One region of the Sodalis sp. C49 genome, then DNA from elsewhere that is predicted to be linked to it. Evidence: predicted binding sites of a transcription regulator. Region 1 holds the regulator's gene; the other holds the start of a gene.
What was found. The regulator LexA, encoded in region 1, represses DNA repair genes until DNA is damaged. The targets are predictions, from matches to a motif close to TNCTGTATGTACATACAGNA.
Positions count from the first base shown of each region.

Region 1 (8,156 bases):
CGCGGCTGCTGCCCGCGACCGTCGCCCTCACCTGGCTGGTACCGCCTTTCAACGAGGTAATCCGGGCGGTGGCGATACCAAAGCGGTCCGTGACCACTGGACTTGGCACCGTGGCCTCATTGGTGGCGCTAAAGTTGACCGCCTGCCCGGCGACCGCCCGCCCGGCCAGGGTGACGGTGGCCTGAACCTCATTAGCCGCGGCGCCGTTCGCTTCGGCGTTATCCACCGTCACCGCAAGCCCACTTATCACTAGCTGTTCGGCGGGGGCCACGATGTTGATGACCACCTGTGCCTGGTTTGACCCATTGCCCTGTTGGTCGATGGCGCGCGCGCGCAGATGATAGCGGTTGGCCGAAGCTCCTCCCTGCCGGAACGGCGGCAGCACGATGTCGATGGCATCCGTGGCAGGAAGGGTTACCGCGCCCCCCGCCCCCACAAGCTCCGCGGCATCCCAATCAATCCTTGCCAGCCCATATTTTGCCATAACCTGCGCGCTGATATGCATTGTCTCACCGGCGGTTCCGGTCAACTGCTCTGGTAAAATCAGGCGGATTAATTCTTGCTTCTGGTATTCGAGAACAATATCGTTGTTACGTTCGACCAGATCATAACGGCTTACGGCCAGAGTACGCATAACGGCAACGTCCGCGGGGTCGATTTGTTTTTGCCACGTCTCGCCGATGCGATAGTTTAGCTGCAGGTTGATAGAGGTATCCTCATTATTACCTTTTCCGATGCGGTAATTTGCGCCCAGGGTTAATAACGGGAAAGGGGTATAATTCACCCCCAGCGTCACGGCATAAGGATTTTGCACCCGGGTTCCCCTGCCGAACAAGGCCACATCATCTCCGCGGTATTTTTCATAGATGAGTTTCCCGCCTAATTGCGGCCAGGCCGGTAGCCAGGCTTGTGCGCGCACATCATAGCCGTCCGCCGGCCGTTCATTATAATCGGCATAATCCCGCGACTGATGCCAGCCGGACAAAGCAAAGTAGTTGTTGGCGGATAATTTCAGGTAATCGGTCCAGGCCTCCGCGCCTACGCCTGCCCGACGATTGTTGCCGGTCAGGTCGTTATCGTAGAAAAAATTCATCCCGTACAGCCAGGCATCATGATAGGTTCTTATTCCCCATCCCATATTAAGGGTGTTCCTATCGTCGTTATTCCGCCCGCCCAATTGCACAAATAACATAGCAGAGTCGTCGTCATACAGAGGTAATAAAAAATCCAGCGAGCTATTTACGAAGCGGAAACGATTATCGGTATTGATCTTCACCCTGGCGGTACCATAGTGATTTAACCATTTCTGCATGGCCGCGCCTGCCTCGCCGGTCACCAGCGAGCCAACCCTTGCTCCCATCTCCCCATCGGATTGATCGGCGGACATCATCGTGCCAAGCGTGGAAAACCTATTGATGAACCGCTGATCATCGTCGGTCGCCACGGCTATGGGCAAACCAGGCTTACTCAAGGTGTCGCCAGCCGGCACGTCAATTTCATCCCCTGCCGTCAATGAAGCGAAAGGTTTCGAAAAAGTACGGAATTTATTCAAATTTTTTAAATTTTCCGCTGTAATATGATATTTCCTTGCTACAGAATCAACCGTTTCCCCTTCCCCTAAAATATAAGTCCGACTCATAAATACAGCGGCACTTGGCGTCTCAGCAGCATGCACATCAATGATAACAGAGTGCAACATCAGGATTATAAAAACAAAAAGCCAAATAAAATACTTAAAAAAAGCTAATCGATAAAATAACGATTTATGTATTTTAACTTTAGTTAGCTGCATGATATACCACGCATTATAAATAATATATATTAAAAATGCACACCAGCTTCAATGAAATGCAGCTCTCATTTATATAGCGATGTGAGTGGACGCATAGCTTTAAATAACGAGAGCTACTATAGCAATCTATAAATAAGCAATATCGAGATATTCGCTGGGTTTTTGAAAAGCTTATGGGATACTAATATTATTATATCAAAAATAACGTTTTGGCACCTTGCCCTTGTCAGGTAAGGCGCCAGCTGGAAGACTTCGGATTAGATATAACACCTATGCCGCCCATCCCGGGCGGGTAGTTTAATAGCGGGGAAAACGCGGCGGGTTAACCGTACGCCAGATCCAGGCCACCACCAGCGCGAGTAACAGCCAGGGGAGCAGTTTCAACGCCATGACCAGCACGCCGGCAAACATCATGACCAGGAAACCCACCGCCAGCGCCGCCAGTACGCCCAGGAATGAGATACCGGTCAACAGCAGCATGAAAAAGAATGCGATGACAAAGACGAATTCCACCATTACAGGCTCCTGAAATCGGGGTGACACAGCAGGCTGGACCTTCTGCGCCTATTGCGATGATAATAAACATATTACAAAAATCGTGCCAATAAAGTAGCGCGCCAGACCATTGAAAAATAATGAAAAATAGTGTTGTGCTCAAAGCAGGAATGGTATTTTTGACTAATTAATAGTTATTATCGCCGCTATCAGCAGCCTCAATCCCGCGCCATGGCCACAATAGCCCTCATGACGCGCTTTCGCCCCCGGCGGCGCATGGCGGTACCCATTGGCTGGGGGCAGCCGGCAAAAGTTATTCGGCAACGCACCGCATCGGTTCAGCTTTTGCCACTTTGGCCAATGCCTGACGTACCACCTCAATACCGGCGCCGGGCTTGTGGGCGTTTTCGCTCAGATGACGTCGCCATTGCCGCGCGCCCGGCACGCCCTGGAATATCCCAAGCATATGGCGGGTGATATGGCCGAGGTAAGTGCCGTTCGCCAGCTCGCGTTCCATATAAGGAAACATGGCTTCCACCACCGCTGTCATGGTGTCATGGGGATCAACGACACCAAATAACCGGCTGTCCACCTGGCACAGCATACCGGGATTCTGGTAGGCCTCGCGTCCTATCATCACGCCATCCAGGCAGCTCAGATGCCGCTGGGCGTCGTCAAGCGTCGTGATGCCGCCATTAATGGCAAACGTCAAGGAAGGAAAATCGCGTTTTAGCTGATAGACGCGTTCATAATCCAGCGGCGGTATCTCGCGATTTTCCTTCGGGCTCAGCCCCGATAGCCACGCCTTACGCGCATGGATAATAAAGGTCTCGCAGCCGCCCTGCTCAGCCACAGTCTGGATAAACTCGCACAAGAATTCATAACTATCCTGTTCGTCTATACCAATACGGGTTTTCACTGTCACCGGAATCGACACCGCCGAGCGCATAGCGGCGATACAATGGGCCACCCGCTCGCGCTCAGCCATCAGGCAGGCGCCGAAGCGGCCGTTTTGTACCCGGTCGGAAGGGCAGCCGACATTAAGATTAATTTCGTCATAACCGCGCAGCGCGCCCATGCGCGCGCATTGCGCCAATGCATCCGGCTCGCTGCCGCCCAATTGCAACGCCACCGGATGCTCGGCCTCGTTATAGGCCAGGTAGTCGCCCTTGCCGTATAGCAATGCGCCGGTGGTCACCATCTCCGTATACAGCAATGCATGACGGGTCAGCTGGCGCAGAAAATAGCGGCAGTGACGATCGGTCCAGTCCAGCATCGGCGCGACGGAAAAGCGCTGCGGGGAAAATGGCGCTACGGCCAGCCGGCTGTTAGCCTCGGTTGAAAATGTCATAACGTCATATGCAGGCATAAAAATGGGTTTAAGGAATACAGGGAGATTATCTGTGTAGTGTATCACAGAAACCCTATTAGGTAGCGAACACCCCATGCGGCGATTCATCAACCATGTTAATGTTTAATTCTTACTAAACATAGGTAAATGTTTAAAGATTGTTAAATAATTATGCTTCCAGAATGCGTGAAAAGGCCACGGCGTCTCAAATAAGCACCATTTCATCCCAATACCTCCCCAAGTGATTTACAAAGCGATCATAATCATTTATCACATGATCTTAATTCAAATTTATCCAGCCATGCTGATAAAAGGTTGAAAAATGATAAATCGATATAGACAGTAATTTTTATATTTTAATATTCCCCTATGTCATTTTTTATCCGAATCCTTTTTATTTCAGGATGAATCTAATTGCAGATATTATTATGACAGTATTTATACTCGATCCTTGCACTTATACTAAATGCGCGCTTAAAAGCTCATTGTCGGCAAGCGGTATCAAAGGCGCCATTCGCGATGTGGACAATATCAGCACGTTGCGAATGAGATGCAAAAACGCCAATCCTTCGATAGTTTTTATTAATCAAAACTCTTATCAGTATCAAGGGGATGGAGAAGGATTAAAATCCATTATTGACGAACGGCCTTTGACGCTTTTTTTTATTTTCATTGGTAATGAGAATATTAAGTTCCATGATTTCGTGCCAATCAGGGATAATGTGATTATTTTATCAAAATTTATAAAGATCAGCACATTATTAATGATAATCCGTTACTTTATGGACACCAAAGCCTGGCGCAATGACGATTCCGCCATCGGGTTCTCTCCGCTGCGTTTTAGCAAGACCGAAGTAGAAATTTTAACCATGTGGATGTCAGGTTATGACACCATGTATATCTGTACCCAATTGCACATTAAAGAAAAAACGCTTTCTTCTCACAAAATAAATATTAAGCGGAAAACCAAGGCCAGTAATAAACAGGTGATATACCATTTAATTGCTATTGCCAACAGCGTCACAGATAGTATCAATATCCGTTATCCCGTTTGCTGAAAACCAGCGGCTCCGTTCGAACGCCACAGCTAAAGAAACCTGCCCCCGATCCCCGTCCCCTCACCCTTTTGCCGGTGACAATATGGGTTAAAACACGCCAATATTCGGCGTTTTTCCGCCTTCATGATAAGATAGAGGGCGGAAATCAGCAGTGGGGAAACGCTATGAATACCACCGATCAGTCTCAATTGCTCAGCCAGGCTGAACAATTATGTGAGCAACGCAACGTGCGCCTGACGCCACAGCGACTGGAAGTGTTGCGCCTGATGACACAGCAGGATGGCGCGATCAGTGCTTACGACCTGCTTGATCTGCTGCGGGCGACGGAACCGCAGGCAAAGCCGCCGACAATTTACCGCGCGCTGGATTTCCTTCTGGAACAAGGTTTTATCCATAGAGTGGAATCCACTAACAGCTTTGTTCTTTGCCACCATTTTGAGCAGCCCAGTCACACCTCCGCCTTCTTTATCTGCGATCGCTGCGGCCAGGTGACTGAACAATCAACCGAAGGCATTGAAGATATTTTGCAAAAAATGGCGCAAGCCACGGGTTTCGCCATGCGCCATAATGTCGTCGAGGCACACGGATTTTGTACCTTATGCGCCGAAGTGCAAGCTTGTGACAATCCCCAGGACTGCGGACACGATCATAGCGTAGCGATAAAGAAACGCTAGCGTCCCATTTTGGCTTTTACAAGAACCCGGGAGCAAATGACGTTTATTATGGCTGAAGTGAGATAACGCGTTTGGTTAATACATTGGAGAGGCGGCAAAACAGGGGAATGCTGATAGGATCATATAAAATAGGTGGTACGTCCTTGTACCTTTGGGTAGGAACACTTAAGGAAGCCATAACCGCACAGTGAATATGCATTAGTCATGATTTCCAAAAATCATTACCAACGATATTTGTTACGTGTTTCCCAGTCCTTTACTTCCGTTTCCGCGGCTTCTTTGCCGTAACCGTAACGTTCCTGGATCTTACCGATTAACTGATCGCGTTTACCTTCAACTACCGTCAGATCATCGTCAGTAAGCTTACCCCATTGTTCTTTCATTTTACCTTTGAACTGTTTCCAATTACCGCTGGCTTCATCTTTGTTCATCGGAGTTCTCCTTGGTTATCGGTTTCTCAGTCAACATCTGCCACTCCAGGTTTTGTTAGCGCATAGCGAGGACACGTATTGCGTCCCAAAACCTGCATGTCATAAGTTAACCCTATGTCTAAAGTATAGCAGGGGATTTGGCATAAGGTTTATTCAGCAGATGATTAGACCATATTGGCAGGGTTATAAACGCCGTATGGGCTATAAGGTGAAATAAAACAGTAGGTAGAAGGTATCAGCCCGTACATCGCTAATTGTAACTAAATATAAATACCGCTAGCGGCAGCGGACGCGCCGCAGCACTTTTATGGCGGCGAACCCGCATTCCGCGTCGCCGGTTATCCGCCATAAAATTCTCGCTGACGCGGGATAAGGGATATTCAGGATGCCATGGAGCACCGTGAGTTAAATCCAGTTGCCGTTGCGGATAACGCCGACCGCTAAACCTTCGATGGACATTTCCTGCTCGCGCAAATCGACAATAATGGGCGAAAACTCGCTGTTTTCCGGTAGCAACTCAACGATGTTACCGTGTCTTTTCAGGCGTTTTACCGTGACCTCGTCATTGATTCGCGCCACCACGACCTGACCGTTATGGGCATCCTGGGTTTTATGCACCGCCAGCAGATCGCCGTCCATGATGCCGATATCCTTCATGGACATGCCGCTGACACGCAGCAGGAAATCCGCGTGGGGCTTAAACAGATCGGGATCGATCTGGTAATGGCTTTCGATATGCTGTTCGGCCAGCAGGGGTTCTCCGGCGGCCACGCGGCCGATCAGCGGCAGGCCGGTTTCTTCTTCTATCAATAACCGGATGCCGCGCGAGGCGCCGGAAACGATTTCGATGGCGCCCTTGCGCGCCAGCGCCTTAAGGTGCTCTTCGGCGGCGTTAGGGGATTTAAATCCCAGACGATGCGCGATCTCCGCCCGGGTCGGCGGCATGCCGGTTTGCGCAAGATGATCGCGGATGAGGTCAAATACCTCTTGTTGTCTGGCGGTTAATGCTTTCATTCCGTCCCCTGTTTGTTTATACAGTCTTTCTGTGAGTATATACAGGTCCGCACCAATTGAAAACCACAAGCGTTGCAAAATGTGATAAAACCCTGCCGACGACCGGCCGCGCCGGCCATTTTAAGGAATATACCGCCATAACAGCGTTATCCACACGAACAGCGCCAAAACAATGGCCAGGGTCACCGCCGCCGAGCCCAGGTCCTTCGCCCGGCCAGAAAGCGGATGCAGCTCCGGCCCGATGCGATCCACCACCGCTTCAATAGCACTATTCACGATCTCAACGATCAGCACCAGCCATACCGAACCGATCAATAAAATCCGCGCCACGGGTTCTGGCTCCAGGTAACAGGCAAGGGCAATCGCCACCACGGCAACCACCACTTCCTGGCGAAAAGCGGCTTCATGCCGCCAGGCGGCGCGATATCCTTTTATGGAATAGCCCATGGCGTTAAAGATGCGCCGAAGTCCGTTGGTTTGGTTTGCCATAATTTTGCGCGCTAAAGAAAAATTGTGCCTATATTACCGTTTCTTCTCGTTCGCATCACCACAGATCTGTCGCGCGGTTTCTGGTATTCTTGTGGCGCAATGCTAACAAGAGGCTTCACGAAGATATGTCAGGCTGGCGTACTATTTATTATACGTTGTTGAATTTACCGCTCAGGCTACTGGTGCGGAGTAAAGCCATTCCCGCCAATCCCCGGCAAGAAGCCGGCTTGGACCCGCTGCGGCCAATGATGTATGTTTTGCCCTATAACTCCAAGACGGACCTGCTCACCCTGCGCGCGCAATGTCTGCAACTGGGGTTGTCCGATCCGCTGATACCGCTGGAGATCGACGGCGTCGTCTTGCCGCGCTACGTCTTTATCCACGATGGCCCCCGTATTTTTCGCTATTTTTCCGAAAAACTGGAATCCGTGAAGCTGTTTCACGATTATCTGGATTTACATCGCAATAATCCGCAGCTTGATGTCCAGATGGTGCCGGTATCCGTTATGTTCGGACGATCGCCCGGCCGTGAAGCGCAGCAGAACCAGCCGGCGCCCCAGTTGCGCCTCCTCAATGGTTTCCAGAAGTTTATCGCCGTCTTGTGGTTGGGGCGCGACAGCTTTGTGCGTTTTTCCCGTCCGCTGTCCATGCGCTATATGGCGACCGAGCATGGCACCGATAAAACCATCGCGCAGAAGCTGGCACGCGTCGCCATGATTCATTTTGCCCGCCAACGCCTGGTGGCTGTGGGGCCGCGGCTGCCTGTCCGCCAGGATTTATTCAATAAGCTGCTGGCGTCCAAGGCGATTGAAAAAGCCGTGGAGGACGAAGCCCGCGCTAAAAAAATCTCGA
Region 1 covers NZ_CP163303.1:3,338,934-3,347,089, forward strand. Annotated here, with positions in the region: gene ABUK12_RS15005 (inverse autotransporter beta domain-containing protein) at 1-1,792, opposite strand, end outside; gene pspG (envelope stress response protein PspG) at 2,090-2,308, opposite strand; gene dusA (tRNA dihydrouridine(20/20a) synthase DusA) at 2,601-3,638, opposite strand; gene rcsA (transcriptional regulator RcsA) at 4,067-4,696, shown strand; gene zur (zinc uptake transcriptional repressor Zur) at 4,861-5,370, shown strand; gene ABUK12_RS15030 (CsbD family protein) at 5,592-5,801, opposite strand; gene lexA (transcriptional repressor LexA) at 6,207-6,815, opposite strand; gene ABUK12_RS15040 (diacylglycerol kinase) at 6,936-7,304, opposite strand; gene plsB (glycerol-3-phosphate 1-O-acyltransferase PlsB) at 7,430-8,156, shown strand, end outside.

Region 2 (8,156 bases), 1.4 Mb from region 1:
CCCGTCCAGATAACGTTCAGCGTCCAGCGCCGCCATGCAGCCGGTGCCGGCCGAGGTAATCGCCTGGCGGTAGATATGGTCCATCACGTCGCCCGCGGCAAATACGCCCGGAATGCTGGTCTGGGTGGCGTTGCCCGCAATACCGGACTGTACGCGGATATAGCCGTTCTCCAGCTCCAGCTGGTTGCCGAAAATCGCCGTATTGGGATGATGACCGATGGCGATAAATACGCCGGCGACCGCCAGCGTGTCGACCACGCCGCTGACGACGTTCTTCAGCCGCACGCCGGTCACGCCCATTTCATCTCCCACCACTTCTTCCAGGGTGCGGCCGGTATGCAGCACGATACTGCCGCTGGCGACCTTATCCATCAGGCGATCGATGAGGATTTTTTCCGCGCGGAAGATATCGCGCCGGTGGATCAGATGCACCTCGGTGGCGATATTGGACAGATACAGCGCTTCTTCCACGGCCGTATTGCCGCCGCCGACCACCGCGACTTTTTGCTGGCGGTAGAAGAAACCGTCGCAGGTGGCGCAGGCGGATACGCCTTTGCCCTTATAGGCTTCCTCCGACGGCAGGCCGATATAGCGCGCGGATGCGCCGGTGGCGATAATCAGGGCGTCACAGGTAAATTCACCGGTATCGCCGGTCAGCCGGAAAGGGCGGTTTTGTAAATCGACCTGGTTAATATGATCGAAAATGATTTCGGTGTTGAATTTTACGGCGTGGGCGTACATGCGCTCCATCAGCGAAGGCCCGGTCAGCCCTTCCGGATCGCCCGGCCAGTTCTCGACCTCGGTGGTGGTGGTCAGCTGGCCGCCTTGTTCCATACCGGTTATCAGCACCGGATGCAGGTTGGCGCGGGCGGCATAAACCGCGGCGGTATATCCCGCCGGTCCCGACCCCAGGATAATTAATTTACTGTGTTTCGCCGTAGACATATTTTCCTCGTTTAACTCACCGCTTAGATCCCAACTCGTCGATGATAAGAAAGTTACCAGACAATGAAAAGGATGCAAAAAGTTGTTGGCGATTTTTATCATCGTTATGGACTATCGATAGGCGGATTTTACCATCAATTAGGACATTATCGGGCTAAAAAGAGCCCTTAAGCCCCGGACAATGTGTTTCCGCAGGATTTAATCGGCATGTTGTTCTGATTTTTATCGTTTTACTTTGACAATACGCTGCGCTTTTGCGAAAACATCAGGGTAAGGAAAATGATGCGTTGGTTTCGGACAGGCAGTTAGCAAGGCAGTTGAAACAGTTGGCCCTAAAATAAAACAGACAACGGGTCTTAAAGCAAACCCTGATACATTGAAGTCGGCAGGGGTGTGGCAAGCACAGGGAAGGTACTAAGAGAGACAATAATAATGGTAGACAATAAAAAGCGCCCGGGAAAGGATCTCGATCGTATTGACCGTAACATCCTCAATGAGTTGCAAAAGGATGGCCGGATATCAAACGTCGAACTTTCTAAACGGGTTGGATTATCCCCAACACCTTGCCTGGAACGCGTGCGCCGTCTTGAGCGCCAGGGTTTCATCCAAGGGTATACCGCTTTACTTAATCCACATTATCTTGATGCGTCTTTACTGGTGTTTGTGGAGATTACCCTTAACCGGGGTGCGCCCGATGTGTTTGAGCAATTCAATACCGCCGTACAAAAGCTGGAAGAAATTCAGGAATGCCATTTGGTTTCGGGTGATTTCGACTATCTGCTGAAAACGCGGGTGCCTGATATGTCGGCCTATCGTAAACTGCTGGGCGAGACGCTGTTGCGCCTGCCGGGGGTCAACGATACGCGTACCTACGTGGTGATGGAAGAAGTGAAGCAGAGCAACCGGCTGGTCATTAAGACACGCTAAGTCATAACACAGGTGCAAATTTCACGTTTTATGGTTACACTCCTGTGCATTCATACAGTTTCAGCGCCGGCGGCATGACGGCCGGCGCTGTTATTAAGCTATTATATCGGTTATATCGGCATAGATAACCCTGGAGAGCCTTTCTTGAGCCAGGAATATACAGAAGATAAAGAAGTTGAATTGAAAACGCTCAGCAGCAGTCGCCGGTTACTCGAGGCTGTTCTGATTGTCATGGCGATTTTTGCCCTCTATTTGATGATTTCCCTGGTCAGTTTCAACCCTTCCGACCCCAGTTGGTCGCAAACTGCCTGGCATGGTCCTATCCATAACCTGGGGGGCGGCATCGGCGCCTGGTTTGCCGATACGCTGTTCTTCACCTTCGGCGTGCTGGCCTATGCCCTTCCGCCGCTGATGCTGATTTTCTGCTGGACGTCGTTTCGCCAGCGGGAAGAGCAGGACTATGTGGACTATTTTGCCCTGTCGCTGCGGCTGATTGGGACGCTGGCGCTGATCCTGACCTCATGCGGCCTGGCCGCGCTCAATGTCGACGATCTCTATTACTTTGCCTCGGGCGGCGTGATCGGCAGCCTGCTCAGCAACGCCATGCTGCCGTGGTTTAACGGCATCGGCGCCACCCTGACCCTGCTCTGCGTATGGGCGTCCGGCCTGACCCTGTTTACCGGCTGGTCCTGGCTCACCATTGCCGAAAAAATCGGCGGCGTGGTCATGGGTTGCCTGACATTTATGTCGAACCGCTCCCGCCGCGACGAGCGGGACTACGACGACGAGTACGATGACGAAGACCTGGAGGCCGCAGGGGACGACGCGGTCCGCGCCGAAGCGTTGGACGCGCTTGACCCGCTGCTGGCGACCTCCGGCCCTGATGCCGCCGGGACCAAGCCTGATGCCGCTCCCGCGGCTATCGGCACGGTGGCGGGGCCTTCCGCCACGTCCAGCCATCCGGAGCTCGCCGAGCAGACCGGCGACCCGCTGGCCGTCACGCCGCCGGGCGCGGTGTCGCCGCCGGTGGCGGCCCCTGCGGCCGGCCCCGCGCCTGCCGCCGTCTACTCCCAGCAGCCCGCCGCGCCGGCCCCCCAGTCGGCGTCCGCGCAGGCTATCCCGCAATATCGTTTTGAGTTGCCGGACGCACCGTCCGTTCCTCCTTCCCAGGGCGGCTTTCCCGATGAAGACGATGATGGTCCGCAGATGGGCGACTGGCAGCACGACGGTGACGAATCGCACACGCCATACGATTTCAACGTGGCGCAGCGCAGCAGCGGGCAGGTCACTGCTTCCACGCCGCCTTATGACGCCGCCGCGCTGACCTTTATGCCGGCGTTCAGCGCCACCAGCGACGAAAATCCGCAGGTCAAGCAGGGCATCGGTCCTGAATTGCCGCGTCCTAACCGGGTACGCATCCCCACGCGCCGGGAGCTTGCCTCGTTTGGCATCAAGCTGCCGTCGCAGCGCAACGCGACGGCGACGGCGCAGCAACACCCGCAGGAAGAAGACGCGCTGTCGCAGGCGCCGCAGTCCGAGGAAGAACAAGCCGCCGCCCAGCAGTCGGCGCTGCACCAGGAATTTCTGCAGCAGCAGGAACAACGCTATGGCGCGGCCGGGACCGAGGGCGACGACGAGGAAGAAGACGCCTGGCAGCAACAGCAGCTGGCCGCCGAATTTCAACGCCGGCAGGAGATGCGTGACGTGGCGGACGCCGACGAACGGGCCATGCCGACATCGCCGGTTTCGCCGCCGGCCGGCATTGATGCGCCTGCGGCGTTCGCTCCGCCGCCGCGGGCCGATCGGGTGGATGATACTCTCGCAGCCCGGTTTACGCCCTCCACGCAGCCTGGTCACGAGTTCGGTTCCGGCGCGTCGACCGCGGCCGGGCATGTTCCCGGCGGTTATGACGAGCAGGCTCATTCCCGCGCAGAGGATTATCCGGCCGACGGTGAGGACGCGCTGTCGGACGGGCATGTCCAGCCTTCGGCACGGCTAGGGGCAGGCGCCGCGCCGGCGCCATTGCCGTCGCCGGTGGGGGGGCGCGCGGTGGTTCAGCCGGCGGCGCCCGCCATGGACAGCCTGATCCATCCCTTCCTGATGCGTAATGAACAACCGTTGCACAAGCCCACCACGCCGCTGCCGACGCTGGACCTGTTAACGTCGCCGCCGGTGGAGGACGAACCGGTGGATATGTTCGCGCTGGAGCAAACCGCGCGGCTGGTTGAAGCGCGGCTGGCGGACTACCGCGTGAAGGCCGAGGTGGTCGGTATTTCTCCCGGTCCGGTTATTACTCGCTTCGAGCTGGACCTGGCGCCGGGCGTGAAAGCGGCGCGCATCTCCAATTTGTCGCGGGATTTGGCGCGCTCCCTGTCGGCAGTGGCGGTGCGGGTGGTGGAAGTGATCCCCGGCAAACCTTACGTCGGCTTGGAATTGCCGAACAAGCGCCGCCAGACGGTGTATCTGCGCGAAGTGCTGGATTGCGATAAATTCCGCGAGACCGTCTCGCCGCTGGCTATCGTGCTGGGCAAGGACATTGCCGGCCAGCCGGTGATTGCCGATCTGGCCAAAATGCCCCATCTGCTGGTGGCCGGTACCACCGGGTCAGGTAAATCGGTGGGGGTCAACGCCATGATCCTCAGTATGCTGTATAAAGCGACGCCGGAAGAGGTGCGCTTTATCATGATTGACCCGAAAATGCTGGAACTGTCGGTGTACGAAGGCATTCCCCACCTGCTGACCGAAGTGGTCACCGACATGAAAGACGCCGCCAATGCCCTGCGCTGGTGCGTGGGCGAGATGGAGCGCCGCTATAAACTGATGTCGGCCCTGGGGGTGCGTAACCTGGCCGGCTATAACGAACGTATTGAACAGGCTATCGCCATGGGCCGGCCGGTGCCGGATCCTTTCTGGAAACCGGGCGACGGCATGGCCGATTCGCCGCCGATGCTGGAAAAACTGCCATATATCGTGGTGTTGGTGGACGAGTTCGCCGACCTGATGATGGCGGTGGGCAAAAAGGTGGAAGAGCTGATTGCGCGTTTGGCCCAGAAAGCCCGCGCCGCCGGCATCCATCTGGTGCTGGCGACCCAGCGGCCATCGGTTGACGTGATAACCGGCCTGATCAAGGCCAATATCCCGACCCGTATCGCCTTTACCGTGTCCAGTAAAATCGACTCCCGTACCATTCTCGATCAGTCGGGGGCGGAATCATTGCTCGGCATGGGCGATATGCTGTACCTGGCGCCCAACTCTTCCATACCGGTGCGTGTGCACGGCGCCTTTGTGCGCGACCAGGAGGTGCACGCGGTCGTCAGCGACTGGAAGGCCCGCGGCCGGCCGCAGTATATTGACAGCATCACCAGCGCGGGCGAAGAGGGTGAGGCCGGTCCCGGCGGCATGGACAGCGACGAGGAACTGGATCCGTTATTCGATCAGGCGGTGCAGTTCGTGGTCGACAAGCGCCGCGCCTCGATTTCCGGGGTGCAGCGCCAGTTCCGCATCGGCTATAACCGCGCCGCCCGCATCATCGAGCAAATGGAGATCCAGGGCATCGTCAGTTCGCAGGGCCATAACGGCAACCGTGAAGTACTGGCCCCGCCATCGCCGGATTAACGCGCTGGTGCCCATGACAGGCCTGCTTTGACCGCCAGGGGGGTAACCCCCTGTGCAAAGATGCGTAAAGCGGCAGGTTTTCAGAGGATTGGCCTATGCCTTCCCGTCATTGTTCCGATAAAGTTAAGCCTATCAGGGTGCCGCCTTCCGGCCGGTCTATTTCTTGCCGGCCCGGACGTTGCGCCTTTCATTTTTCAAGGAATGCTTATAATGAATAAAAGGTTATTAGTCGCTTGCCTGCTTAGCGCCGTGGTTGCCGCGCCGGCGCTGGCCGATGATGCCGGCGCGCTGCAAAGCCGCCTGAATCGGGTCAACAGTTTCCATGCCGCATTCACCCAGAAAGTGACCAGCGCGGACGGCGGCGCGGTGCAGGAAGGCGAAGGCGAACTGTGGGTAAAACGGCCGAATCTGTTTAACTGGCATATGACCGCGCCGGATGAGAGCCTGCTGATTTCCGACGGTAAAACGCTGTGGTTTTATAATCCCTTTGTCGAACAGGCCACCGCCACCTGGCTGAAAAACGCCACCGGCAATACGCCGTTTATGCTGATTACCCGCAACAGCCCGGACGACTGGCGGCAATACAACGTCAAGCAAACCAACGATCGGTTTGAGCTGACGCCCAAGACCGCCAGCGGCAACCTGAAGCAATTTACCATCGACGTCAGCGCCAGCGGCACCATCAACAGCTTTACCGCCGTCGAGCAGGACGGGCAGCGCAGCGCCTACCAGCTGAAAAGCCAGAATAACGGCCAGGTGGATGACGCCAAATTCCGTTTTACCCCTCCCAAGGGCGTGACGCTGGACGATCAGCGTCAGTGAGGTAAAAATGAGCAATCTGTCGCTTGATTTTTCCCATAACGAATTCCAGCCGCTGGCCGCGCGCATGCGCCCCAGAACGCTGGAAGAATATGTCGGGCAGCAGCATCTGCTGGCGCCGGGCAAGCCGCTGCCGCGCGCCATCCATAACGGGCAACTGCACTCCATGATCCTGTGGGGGCCGCCCGGTACCGGAAAAACCACGCTGGCGGAGCTGATTGCGCGTTACGGCAACGCCGATGTGGAGCGTATTTCGGCGGTGACCTCGGGCATCAAGGAAATCCGCGAGGCGATCGAGCGCGCGCGCCACAATCGTGATGCCGGTCGCCGCACCATCTTGTTCGTCGACGAAGTGCATCGCTTTAATAAAAGCCAGCAGGACGCCTTCCTGCCGCATGTGGAAGAGGGCACCATTACCCTGATTGGCGCCACTACGGAAAACCCTTCGTTCGAGCTTAACTCCGCGCTGCTCTCCCGCGCCAAAGTTTACCTGCTGAAGGCGCTTACCGCCGGGGATATCGAACAGGTGCTGGCCCAGGCCATGACCGATACGGAGCGGGGCTATGGCGGCCAGAATATCGTGCTGCCGGACGAGACGCGCCGGGTGCTGGCGGAGTGGGTGAACGGCGATGCACGCCGCGCGCTCAACAGCCTGGAAATGATGGCGGATATGGCGCAAACCGATGCCCAGGGCAACCGGGTGCTTACGCCGCTGCTGCTGAAGGAAATTTCCGGCGAGCGCAACGCCCGTTTTGATAATAAGGGCGATCGTTATTATGATTTGATTTCGGCGCTGCATAAATCGGTGCGCGGTTCCGCGCCGGATGCGGCGCTATATTGGTATGCGCGCATCATCACCGCCGGCGGCGATCCGCTTTACGTGGCGCGCCGCCTGCTGGCCATCGCCTCGGAGGATGTGGGCAATGCCGATCCGCGCGGCATGCAGGTTGCCCTGGCGGCCTGGGATTGTTTTACCCGCGTCGGTCCGGCGGAAGGGGAACGGGCGATTGCCCAGGCGATTGTCTATCTGGCCTGCGCGCCAAAAAGCAACGCGGTTTACACCGCTTTTAAAGCCGCGATGCATGATGCCCGCGAAAACGCCGATTATGATGTGCCAGAGCATCTGCGCAACGCCCCCACCAAGCTGATGAAGGAAATGGGGCTGGGCGCCGAATACCGCTATGCCCATGATGAACCGAACGCCTATGCCGCCGGCGAAGACTATTTTCCCGAGCAGATGGCGCACACCCGCTACTACTATCCAAGCCCGCGTGGACTGGAAGGAAAAATTGGCGAAAAGCTTGCCTGGCTTAGCGCGCAGGATCAAAATAGCCCAACAAAACGCTACCGATAACCAGGCCGTTGCGGTAAGGTTAGCGATAGAAAATCCGTTGCCGCGATAGTCTCTGACGGCGTCGCGAAGTCATATACATCAATCTGATAACAATAAGCACAGGACTAGCATGCTCGATCCCAATCTGCTGCGCAATGAGCTAGACGCAGTTGCCGAGAAACTGGCTCGCAGAAATTTTACCCTGGATGTCGATACGCTGCGTAAACACGAAGAGCGGCGCAAGGTACTGCAGGTCGAAACCGAAACATTGCAGGCCGAGCGTAATTCCCGCTCCAAACTGATCGGCGCGGCGAAAGCCCGTGGCGAGGATATCGAGCCATTGCGCCAGGAAGTCAACGGATTGAGCGATCGCCTCGAGGCGGCCAAATCCGAACTGGATATTTTGCAAGCCGCCATCCGCGACGTGGCGCTGTCGCTACCTAATATTCCGGACGACCGCGTTCCCTCTGGTAAGGATGAAACCGAAAACGAAGAAATCAGCCGCTGGGGCGAACCG
Region 2 covers NZ_CP163303.1:1,944,752-1,952,907, reverse strand. Annotated here, with positions in the region: gene trxB (thioredoxin-disulfide reductase) at 1-945, opposite strand, end outside; gene lrp (leucine-responsive transcriptional regulator Lrp) at 1,378-1,872, shown strand; gene ABUK12_RS08780 (DNA translocase FtsK 4TM domain-containing protein) at 2,017-5,487, shown strand; gene lolA (outer membrane lipoprotein chaperone LolA) at 5,698-6,309, shown strand; gene ABUK12_RS08770 (replication-associated recombination protein A) at 6,317-7,660, shown strand; gene serS (serine--tRNA ligase) at 7,770-8,156, shown strand, end outside.
Region 2: ABUK12_RS08780 (DNA translocase FtsK 4TM domain-containing protein) is a predicted target of LexA. The motif match lies at 1,913-1,932, and genes of this name have one in related genera.